Regions from separate parts of the Bradyrhizobium sp. Kon37 genome, predicted to be linked through region 1. Evidence: predicted binding sites of a transcription regulator. Region 1 holds the regulator's gene; each other region holds the start of a gene.
What was found. Region 1 encodes LexA, which represses DNA repair genes until DNA is damaged. Its sites were predicted from a motif close to TGTTCNNNNTGTGTTCNG; they were not measured.

Region 2: uvrA (excinuclease ABC subunit UvrA) is a predicted target of LexA. The motif match lies at 1,497-1,514, and genes of this name have one in related genera.
Region 3: AC0L3J_RS00625 (ATP-dependent Clp protease adaptor ClpS) is a predicted target of LexA. The motif match lies at 1,753-1,770, and genes of this name have one in related genera.

Annotation. Positions count from the first base shown of each region.
Region 1 covers NZ_JBVVOY010000029.1:21,119-24,394, forward strand. Annotated here, with positions in the region: gene AC0L3J_RS32655 (GAF domain-containing protein) at 1-463, opposite strand, end outside; gene AC0L3J_RS32660 (hypothetical protein) at 685-1,119, opposite strand; gene lexA (transcriptional repressor LexA) at 1,615-2,316, opposite strand; gene AC0L3J_RS32670 (molybdopterin molybdotransferase MoeA) at 2,492-3,276, opposite strand, start outside.
Region 2 covers NZ_JBVVOY010000016.1:121,620-124,895, reverse strand. Annotated here, with positions in the region: gene uvrA (excinuclease ABC subunit UvrA) at 1-1,401, opposite strand, end outside; gene AC0L3J_RS26015 (outer membrane protein) at 1,683-2,372, opposite strand; gene AC0L3J_RS26010 (single-stranded DNA-binding protein) at 3,107-3,276, shown strand, end outside.
Region 3 covers NZ_JBVVOY010000001.1:109,142-112,417, forward strand. Annotated here, with positions in the region: gene AC0L3J_RS00610 (methyl-accepting chemotaxis protein) at 1-286, opposite strand, end outside; gene AC0L3J_RS00615 (enoyl-CoA hydratase) at 421-1,191, opposite strand; gene AC0L3J_RS00620 (MarR family winged helix-turn-helix transcriptional regulator) at 1,188-1,637, opposite strand; gene AC0L3J_RS00625 (ATP-dependent Clp protease adaptor ClpS) at 1,804-3,072, shown strand; gene AC0L3J_RS00630 (AAA family ATPase) at 2,996-3,276, shown strand, end outside.

The DNA of each region.
Region 1 (3,276 bases):
GCAGGCCAAAGCCGCGAGGAAATTTGGTGTGGCGGGAGTTGAATTCAAACATGTCGGCGGTGCCGTAATAGCCGTCGACAAGCCCCATCTCGTGGGAGGCATCAGGGTCGTTGTGCCAGAGCTCGATCGCCCCGACATGCGCTTCGTCCTCGCCGCAGAACAGCACCATGACGGCTTGCAGGAATTCACCCGCAAACACCGGCACCGCGACGCCGCAGGTGAGGCCGGCCGCGAGCGCCTGATCGGTCCGTTTGAAATAGGAGTTGGCGAATTTGGTGAGGATCACGGGGTGGCCCACGGCCCAGGCCTTGCCCGGAAGTCCCTCGTCATATCCGAAGTGCAGCTCTTCGCTGACGGCCTTGAACGCGGACAGCCCTTCGCCACAGAGACCGCCACCAAACTCCAGCCGCGTGCGCGTCCGATCGGGCACCCAGAGTTCAACGACGCGAAGGAAGGTTTTCATCGAGCGTGTCCGCCGTCTCAAGCCCTGACAGCATCGGTCATTTGGCTGCGAAGCGGACGTTCAAAATTCAGGCAGGGCGGCTCAAACTTCGTGCGGCGGAGAGGTGCGGGCTTGGTCCATCCGATTGGATTTCGCGGACGCAAGCCGTACCATCTCGCCGGCCACGGCCGGCGATGGCAATTCAATCCTGACCCCCGACCTCGTAGCCGGAGGCGGCTGTGTCAGCCGATCGGCAGGTGCCTGACGGTCGGCTGCCGGTCGGCGGTAATCTGCGCCTTGTGCTCGCGCTCGGTGACCGACTGAGTCACCGGCAGTTGCAGAACGGTCGCGCGCTGGCCTTCGACGAGCTGCGTCACCAGCACGTATTTGCCGTCCGGGAATTCGATCGCATCATGATGGCGGTCGGGAACGTGCGGGTCGATCTTGCCGAACTTGCCCACGCGGGAATTGATGGTGCGCGTCCAGATCCAGCGATTGTCGTAGCGAACGTCGTCGGCGAAGGCGAGCTCCGTTCCCGGCAGCAGGCAGACGGCAACAGACGGATCGGCTGCCGAGGCGAAGCCGCGCGTCGAGGTGCCGCGGAAGCTTGTCGTGACGATCGTCTCGCCGACTTCGGCGGGGCGCGACGCGACGGCATGCAGGCTGTAGTCACACATCGGGTGCTCCTCATGCTGGGATAGCAACCCGCGTCTCTTAATCGAGGCGCAGGCCTCTATCAGAGTTGAAGCATGAACGCTCTGCTTGGTTGTGGGCAAATCTGCGGCTGGTTTCCGGGAGCCGCGATCACATTATCTTTCCCGAATTCAATAGGAACAAAGCGAGTTGCGATGCATTCGGGAGGCGCGTGCGCGAATATCGCCGGCTTAACTGCAACGGTCGAGCTTGATCGCTGGATGGTGTTTCCTCGAACACTCGAGCCGCGAAGCGGTGCCGTTTGAAGCGGTGCTGTTTCGTGGGCGTCGCGAGGAGCCAGCGCCGAAGGAGGGGCCGGATAGTCTGTGCAGAACCAGAAAGACTACCCAGCCGGAGACGACGATGATCCGCTCCAATCGCTGACCGGCGATGCCGGTAGGAAGCGCGCGAGGCGCCAGGCACCTCCGGTATGAAGTACTCCCGATATTAAGGACTCCCGGTATCAAGGACTCCCGGTATCAGTACTTCCGGTAAAGCCCGATCAGCTTGCCTTGAATCTTCACCCGGTTGGGCGGCAGGATGCGGACCTCATAGGCTGCGTTGGCGGGCTCGAGCGCGATCGAGGCGCCGCGGCGGCGGAAGCGCTTCAGCGTCGCTTCCTCGTCGTCGATCAGCGCCACCACGATGTCGCCTGTATCGGCGCTCTCGTTGCGCTGGATCAGCGCCATGTCGCCGTCGAGGATGCCGGCCTCGACCATGGAATCACCGCGCACTTCGAGCGCGTAATGCTCGCCCGAGCCGAGCATGTCGGGCGGCACGCTGATCGTATGGCTGCGGGTCTGCAACGCCTCGATCGGCGTGCCGGCCGCGATGCGGCCCATCACCGGCACCGCGACGGGACGTTCGCCGTCGTCCGCGGGCAGGCTGGAGCTCGCACGCACCTTGCCGAGATTGCCCTCGATGACGCTCGGCGTGAAGCCGCGGCGGCTGCCGGCGGCTGCCTGGAGCTCCGGCAGCTTGATGACTTCAATCGCACGGGCGCGGTTGGGCAGGCGTCGGATGAAGCCACGCTCCTCGAGCGCCGTGATCAGGCGATGGATGCCCGACTTCGAGCGCAGATCGAGCGCATCCTTCATCTCGTCGAAGGAGGGCGGCACGCCGCTTTCCTTCAGACGTTCACTGATGAACCGCAGAAGCTCGTATTGTTTGCGCGTTAACATCTCGACCAAAGTCCCCCGGTTGATGTCGTCCGATTCCGAGACGCAGAGTTCGGCAATAAGCCGCTACATACTCGAAACAAATCATGAACGGACACTATATGTTCGATACATGTTCCGCAACTGCTTAATTTACCGTGAACAGAGCAAAGTTCGCGGAACGCGCATTGCGGGACGCTCAGACGGGGAGCCGCAACACTTCGCAAGCCGTGCCGGCCTCGGCCTTCGGCGCGAACGGTGCGCGCACGAGAAGTACCTGTGCTGCAGCGAGATTCGCAAGCAGCGAAGAGTCCTGATGATTGACGGGAAGAACGACGCGCGTGCCATCGTCACGCTCCTCCAGATGCGCGCGCAGATAGTCCTCGCGCTGGTCGTTGGCGCCGATTTCGCGGCCGAGCACGGCGCGTTCACGGCGATGGTGAATCACCGAACGGCCCGACAGGGCGCGAATCAGCGGCACCATGAACAGGAAAGCGCACACGTAGGACGACACGGGATTGCCCGGCAGGCCGATCACCCCCATTGCGCCGAGCCGCCCGTGCATCATCGGCTTGCCTGGCCGCATCGCGATCTTCCAGAACGCCAGTGCGATGCCTTCCTCCCTCAGTGCCTGCTGGACCAGATCGTGGTCGCCGACCGATGCGCCGCCGGTCGTGATCAGGATGTCGGCGCCGCTCTCGCGGGCGCGGCGGATGCCGGCGGTGGTCGCCTCCAGCGTGTCGGCGGCAATACCAAGGTCGATGGTCTCGGCGCCCTCGCTGCGGGCGAGCGCGTGCAGGGCGTAGCCGTTGGAGTAGACGATCTGGCCGTGGCCGGGCGTGGTGCCCGGCATCACCAGCTCGTCGCCGGTGGCGAGAATCGCGACCCTCGGACGCCTGAAAACGGCAAGGTGCGGATGGTTCATCCCGGCGGCGAGCGCGAGGTCGCGCTCGGTGAGACGACTTCCCTTGCGCAGGAGCACGT
Region 2 (3,276 bases), on a different contig from region 1:
GATGTCGCCGATATGCTTGCCGCCGATCTTGACGCAGAGCGCCTCGGGCTTGAGCCGAAAGCCGTGGCACGCCTCGCAGGGCACGTCGTGGAAATACTTCGCCAGCTCCTCGCGCGCCCACTCGCTCTCGGTCTCGCGATAGCGGCGGTTGATGTTGGTGATGACGCCCTCGAACGGCTTCTTGGTGTCGTAGGAGCGGACGCCGTCCTCGTAGGAGAACTTGATCTCGTCCTCGCCGGAGCCATGGAGGATCGCGTTCTGCGTCTTCTTGGGCAGATCCTTCCACTTGGTGGTCAGCGTGAACTTGTAGTGCTTGCCGAGCGCAGTCAGCGTCTGAATGTAATAGGGCGACGAGGACTTGGCCCAGGGCGCGATCGCGCCCTTGCCGATGGCGAGCTCCTTGTCGGGGATGACGAGGTCTTCGTCGACATGCTGCTCGACGCCGAGGCCGCCGCAGGCGGGGCAGGCGCCATAGGGATTGTTGAACGAGAACAGTCGCGGCTCGATCTCGGGGATGGTGAAGCCGGAGACCGGGCAGGCGAACTTTTCCGAGAACAGCATGCGCTCGGGTCCGCTTTTGTCGTGGATCTTCGCCGTCTTCTTTTTCTCCTCCGCGGGTGCTGCTGCAGCCGGCGCGTCCGCGAATTCGATCACGGCGAGGCCCTCGGCGAGCTTCAGCGCGGTCTCGAAACTTTCGGCGAGGCGCTGGCCGATGTCCGGGCGCACCACGATGCGGTCGACGACGACGTCGATGTCGTGCGGAAATTTCTTGTCGAGAACAGGGGCTTCCGCGAGCTCATGGAAGGCGCCGTCGATCTTGACGCGCTGAAAGCCCTTCTTGAGCCATTCGGCGAGCTCTTTGCGGTACTCGCCCTTGCGGCCACGCACGACCGGCGCGAGCAGATAGAGGCGCGAGCCCTCGGGCAGCGCCAGCACGCGGTCGACCATCTGCGAGACGGTCTGGCTCTCGATCGGCAGGCCGGTGGCGGGCGAATAGGGCACGCCGACGCGCGCCCACAGCAGGCGCATGTAGTCGTAGATTTCGGTCACCGTGCCGACGGTGGAGCGCGGGTTCTTCGACGTCGTCTTCTGCTCGATCGAGATCGCCGGCGACAGGCCGTCGATCTGGTCGACGTCTGGCTTCTGCATCATCTCCAGGAACTGGCGGGCATAGGCCGACAGCGATTCGACGTAGCGGCGCTGGCCCTCGGCGTAGATGGTGTCGAACGCGAGCGAGGATTTGCCGGAGCCTGACAGCCCCGTGAACACCACCAGCTTGTCGCGGGGAATCTCGACGTCGACGTTCTTGAGGTTGTGCTCGCGCGCGCCACGGATCGTAATTGCGCGCAGGTTTGATCCCACGTTCTGTTGTTGGCGCTTCGCCTTGATCACTTCATCCATCCTGGTGGTCCTCAGGGAATCCAAAAGCGCGCGATCGCGCCAACTGAACAGGCGCGCTTCGCCCGGAACCGGGATCGGCGCCGATGGGTATGCGAGTGAACGTAGGAAGAACGGGGACGGATTTCCAGTGGGACTTGCGAATCGTCAACCGATTGTTGGCGCGCTGGCGGCATCTGGCAGGAGCAGGGCTCGGGAAACTGCAGGAACGGCCGGTCAAACAAAAAGGCCGGCGCAAGGCCGGCCTTTCGTAACGCGGATGGCGTTGGAGCTAAGTACTGAACTCAGTACTTGGCGACCACCGGGCCGCCGAAGTGATAGTTCACGCCGACCTGCACGGTGTGAAACTCGAGCGTGCCGGTGGGCAGGGCGCCCGAGAAGTAGGTCTCGCCGCCGAGGCTGCGAAAGAGGTACTCGCCCTTGACCGACCACTGCGGAGCGAAGAACGCTTCGACGCCCGCACCGACGGTCCAGCCGGAGTGCCACTTGCTGTCGGAAACGGTCACGCCGAGCGCGCTGATGCTGAGCTTGTTGTCGATCCAGGCGTAACCACCGGTGCCGTAGAACAGGACGTTGTTGACGGCGTAGCCGATGCGGCCGCGCACGGTGCCCATCGCATCGGTCTTCGAGCTGAGGGTGGTGCTGACGAGGCCGAAGCCGGGGACGGCAACGGGGCCGGTGACCGACGCGCTGACGTCAGCCCAGGCGCCATCGGCCTCGATGCCGAACACGACATTGCCGGTCTGCCAGTTGTAGCCGGCGGTACCGCCGACGAAGCCGCCCTTCATCTTCGGGTCGGTCGAGGAATTTTCCCAGGCGCCGCCACCGACGATACCGAGGTAGAAGCCGGTCCAGTTGTAGACCGAAGCCATGGCCACCGGAGCCTTGGTGTAGGGGCGCGCCGCCAGATCAGCGGCCGAGGCCGGGGCAGCGAGAGCGAACAAACAGGCCGAAGCCAACAAAACCTTTTTCATTTTCAACTAATCCCAGTCCCAGTTTCTGATTGTGCCTTCCACGATAGGGAAGTGCATCGGACTCACTTGCCCAACTGAGGCCGTACTTACACCATTGAAGCCGCAAGTTGTGTCACTGGAAAGCCACAGCGGCCTGAAAATGGTGCAATTACTGACCTTTGGTTCCCCCATGGGAACAGCAATGGAAAAGGCCGGCGCGAGGCCGGCCTTGCTTTGATGGATCTCAATTCGATCAGTATTTCGCGATCACCGGACCGCGCCAGCGATAGTTCAAGCGGACGAGGCCCATGTCGCATCCCGGCGAATCCGGTCGCTGCCGAATGCCGCCCCCTCGGGCGTTGTGAAGCCGATCGTGCGGTCGCCGAGGAAGATGTGGCGGCAAAGTCCGTCCTCCGAAATGCAACAAGAACGGGGGCAGGACGAGTTCCCGTAACTTACTGAATGTTAAGTTCTTTCCATCGTTTTCGGGAACCTACAAAGGTTCCCGTCGCTGCGCGCATTCCCGCACTACATTGGCCGATCGACGCCACACATCGATGCGGTCGTTTCGCCAAGAACAAATCTGGAACGAACGGGAGGTCGATGCTATATGTGGGGATAACCGGAGGGGTGACGGACTGATCGTCGTCCGCAAGCGTTCGGCGAGCGTATAGGGTCGCCTCAACAGGCACGGCGGAACGCGGGGAGCGGACCGGCCTTCTTGAATTCAGTGGCATTCGGAGCGGAGAGCGGAGATGGCGGGAAGCGTCAACAAGGTCATTCTGGTTGGAAATCTCGGCAAGGATCCTGAAATCCGCCGCACCCAGGACGGGCGGCCGATCGCCAATCTGAGCGTCGCGACGTCGGAGACGTGGCGCGACAAGGCGACCGGCGAGCGCAAGGAAAAGACCGAGTGGCACCGCGT
Region 3 (3,276 bases), on a different contig from region 1:
TGGCGTCATAGCCGCCCTGCTCGGCCTTCTCCGCTGCCTCGAGTTTGGCACGCGGATCATCCTCGCCGAGGATCGCGCTCTGCGCATCGCCGCGATTGTTGCGCAGCGCCAGCACGCCATGGAAGATCGCCTTGTCCGCGGCGGCAAGCCGCGCGGTCTCGAGGCTGTCGCTGTAGCGGCCGAACGCTCCGACCATCTGGATCGCCGTGGAGGCCAGCGCCCCCGCGGCCAGCAGGGCCATCAAGGTCAGGAGAAGCGAACTTACCGATTTCTTAAACATTGCCATGGTGTCGGGGGCCTGGGTCGGGGGCCTATTCTTACGAGCGCCACCTTGCCCGCGACATGCCAATGTTCCGTTAAGGTTTTAATCGAATTGCCGTGAGTTTCCCGGCCCGACAGACCTTCCTGCAGCCCCGGATCTCACGCAACTTTCGTGAAATCCGGCAGGCGGCGCTCCGCGAACGCCGTGAAGGCCTCGCGCGCCTCGGCGGTGCGCAGGCGCAGTCCGAACTGCTCGCCTTCGGCATTCATCTGCGCGACCAGCGCCTCGCCATTGCGCATCAATTTCTTGGTGGCGGTGAGCGCGCCGGCCGGCTGACGGGCAAGACGCTGCGCCAGCGCAAGCGCTTCGGCATCGAGCTTGTCGAGCGGCACCACGCGGTTGGCGAGCCCCCATTCCAGCGCGGACTTGGCCGGCACGGTCTCGCCCAGCGCGAACATCTCGTAGGCCCGCGCGTAGCCGATGCGCGCCGGCATCAGCAGGCTGGAGGCGGCTTCCGGCACCAGCGCAAGGCTGACGAAGGGCGTCGACAATTGCGCGTTGTCGGCAAGTACGACGAGGTCGCAATGCAGCAGCATCGTGGTGCCGACGCCGACGGCGCGGCCCTGCACCGCCGCAACCAAGGGCCGGGTGCAGCGCGCCAGCGACTGGATGAAGCGCACGACGTTGCGGCTTCCTTCCGACTTGCCCGCTGCGACCGCGGCGAATTCGCCAACGTCGTTGCCGGCAGTGAACATATCGCCTTCACCGCGGATCAGGATCACACGGGCCGACGCATCGGACTCGGCGGATTCGATGGCATCGGCGAGCTTGCCGTACATCGCATCCGTCAGCGCGTTCTTCTTGTCGGGGCGCGCCAGCGTGAGCGTGAGAATTCCGCCGTTGTGCTCAATCCGGACTTGGTCAGTCATTCGTTCGCTCCTCTTGGGAATTTATCCTGAATGCTCGTCAGCCAGCGCGCGACGATATCGATCTCCGCGCTGGTGAATCCTTCCGTCAACGCCGCGTTGACCTGTGCCGCGTTGGCCTTTGCCTGGGCGAGCGCCGCACGGCCCTTCGGCGTCAGCCAGACGCGCCAGGCGCGACCATCCTCGTGATCCGCGCGCCGCTCAACCAGTTTAGCCGCCGCCGTACGGTCGACCAGCCCCGAGATGCCGGCCGGCCCCATGTCGAGCGCCGCGCCGGCCTCGCCCATCAGGACGCCGTCCTGCTTGCCGAGGATGAACAGCAGGCCCGCTTGCGCCGGCGTGACCTCGCTCGAAGGCTGCGCCGCCATCCAGCGCTGCACGCGCCGTTGGGCCACGCTCAACAGGTAGATCAGCCGATGATGCCCCGCGCCGGCTTTTTTATTTCGCATACGAAATAGATAATTGAAGCGGATCAGATTGTCAAAGGACGGCGGCGAGGCCGATGACCCTGCCCGTCGATCGCAATTTATCGCGTCCGTCCCGCTTGACGGCCGTTCCTTTTTATGTTCCCTATTCGTTCTATTCAATCATAGATTGTCCCGGAGACCTTTCGTGATGAACAGTATGCGTGGCGAGAACCAGCCGACCCAGCTCGTAATTCATAATGACGATGATACGCCGGACCAGTTCGTGATGGATCTGCTTCGGCAGGTTTTCGGCAAATCAGACCGTGAAGCGACCGCGCTCATCACCCAGATCGAGCAGAAGGAAAAAGCGGTTTGCGGACCTTACCCGCAATCGGTTGCCGCAGCCCTTTTCAAATCTGCGCAACAATCCATCGAATTGGCCGGCCACCAACTGCAGGTCACGCTAGAGGCGGTCAAGACTCCTTGCGAACTCTGTGGCAAGCCGGAGGGACAGACCGACGTGCGTATCGGCGACCGAACGGTCTGGCTGTGCAGCGACTGCATGCGTGCGGCGGATGAACCCTCGAACGAACAAGAGGAAGATTTCGACTTTGCTTGCGATGTTCTCGATTGGCACCTTGCCAGCACCGCGCGCAGCAAACTCGTGACCACGATCCGCCAATTTCCCGGCCACATGCGGGTCGATCTTCAAGCCGCGGTCGACCGGCTCTTCAGCAAGGCCATCCGGCTGGTGGGACTGAACGAGGAGCAGCGCTACGAAACGCTGTCGATTCCACGACTGCTCAAGGAGGGCCGCTATGCGATCGCGATTGCCCCGCTGCAATATTCCGACGTCGATGTCGGCGAGAAGAGCCCGGTCAAGTGTCTGGATAACGGACTATGGCTGTGTGAGCAGGATCATCTCCGCTATGCGGTTTTGCTCTGCGCACACCGCGAATACAGTCGCGAGCCCGGAATTCGGATCGAGATCCTGGTGCCTTCAGGTTCCGCAGGCGCGGCTCTGGTCCAGCAATGCTTCAATGAATTGGAAGAAGCCGTACAGGCTGCGCGGACCTATCGCGGCAAGATCCTGTCGCTCGATGCCGACTCCGACTATCGCGGTCGCTCGCGCGGCATCACGGTGCATCGCTTGCCGCAGGTCGCGCGCGACGAGGTGATCCTGCCGGAGCAGACCCTGCGGCTGCTCGATCGCAACGTTCTGACCTTCGTCAACACCCGAGACCAATTGCGCCGGCTGGGTCAATCGACACGCAAAGGCATCTTGCTGTACGGGCCGCCGGGCACTGGCAAGACCCACGATCCGCTATCTCGCAACGCATTTGCCCGGGCATACGACGCTGATCATCACGGCCGAGCAGATCGGTCTGCTCGGCGCCTATATGAGCCTGGCACGGCTGCTCCAGCCGTCGATGGTGGTGATCGAGGATGTCGATCTCATCGCCCGCGACCGCGATGACATGGGGCCGTGTGAGGAATCCATGCTGAACAAGCTGCTCAATGAGATGGACGGGCTGAAGGAAGATGCCGACATCCTGTTCGTCCTGACCACCAACCGGCCGGAGGACCTCGAAGGAGCTCTCGCGGGGCGCCCCGGCCGCATCGATCAAGCCATCGAAGTGCCGCTGCCCGACGAGACCGGCCGCGGCAAGCTGGTCCGTCT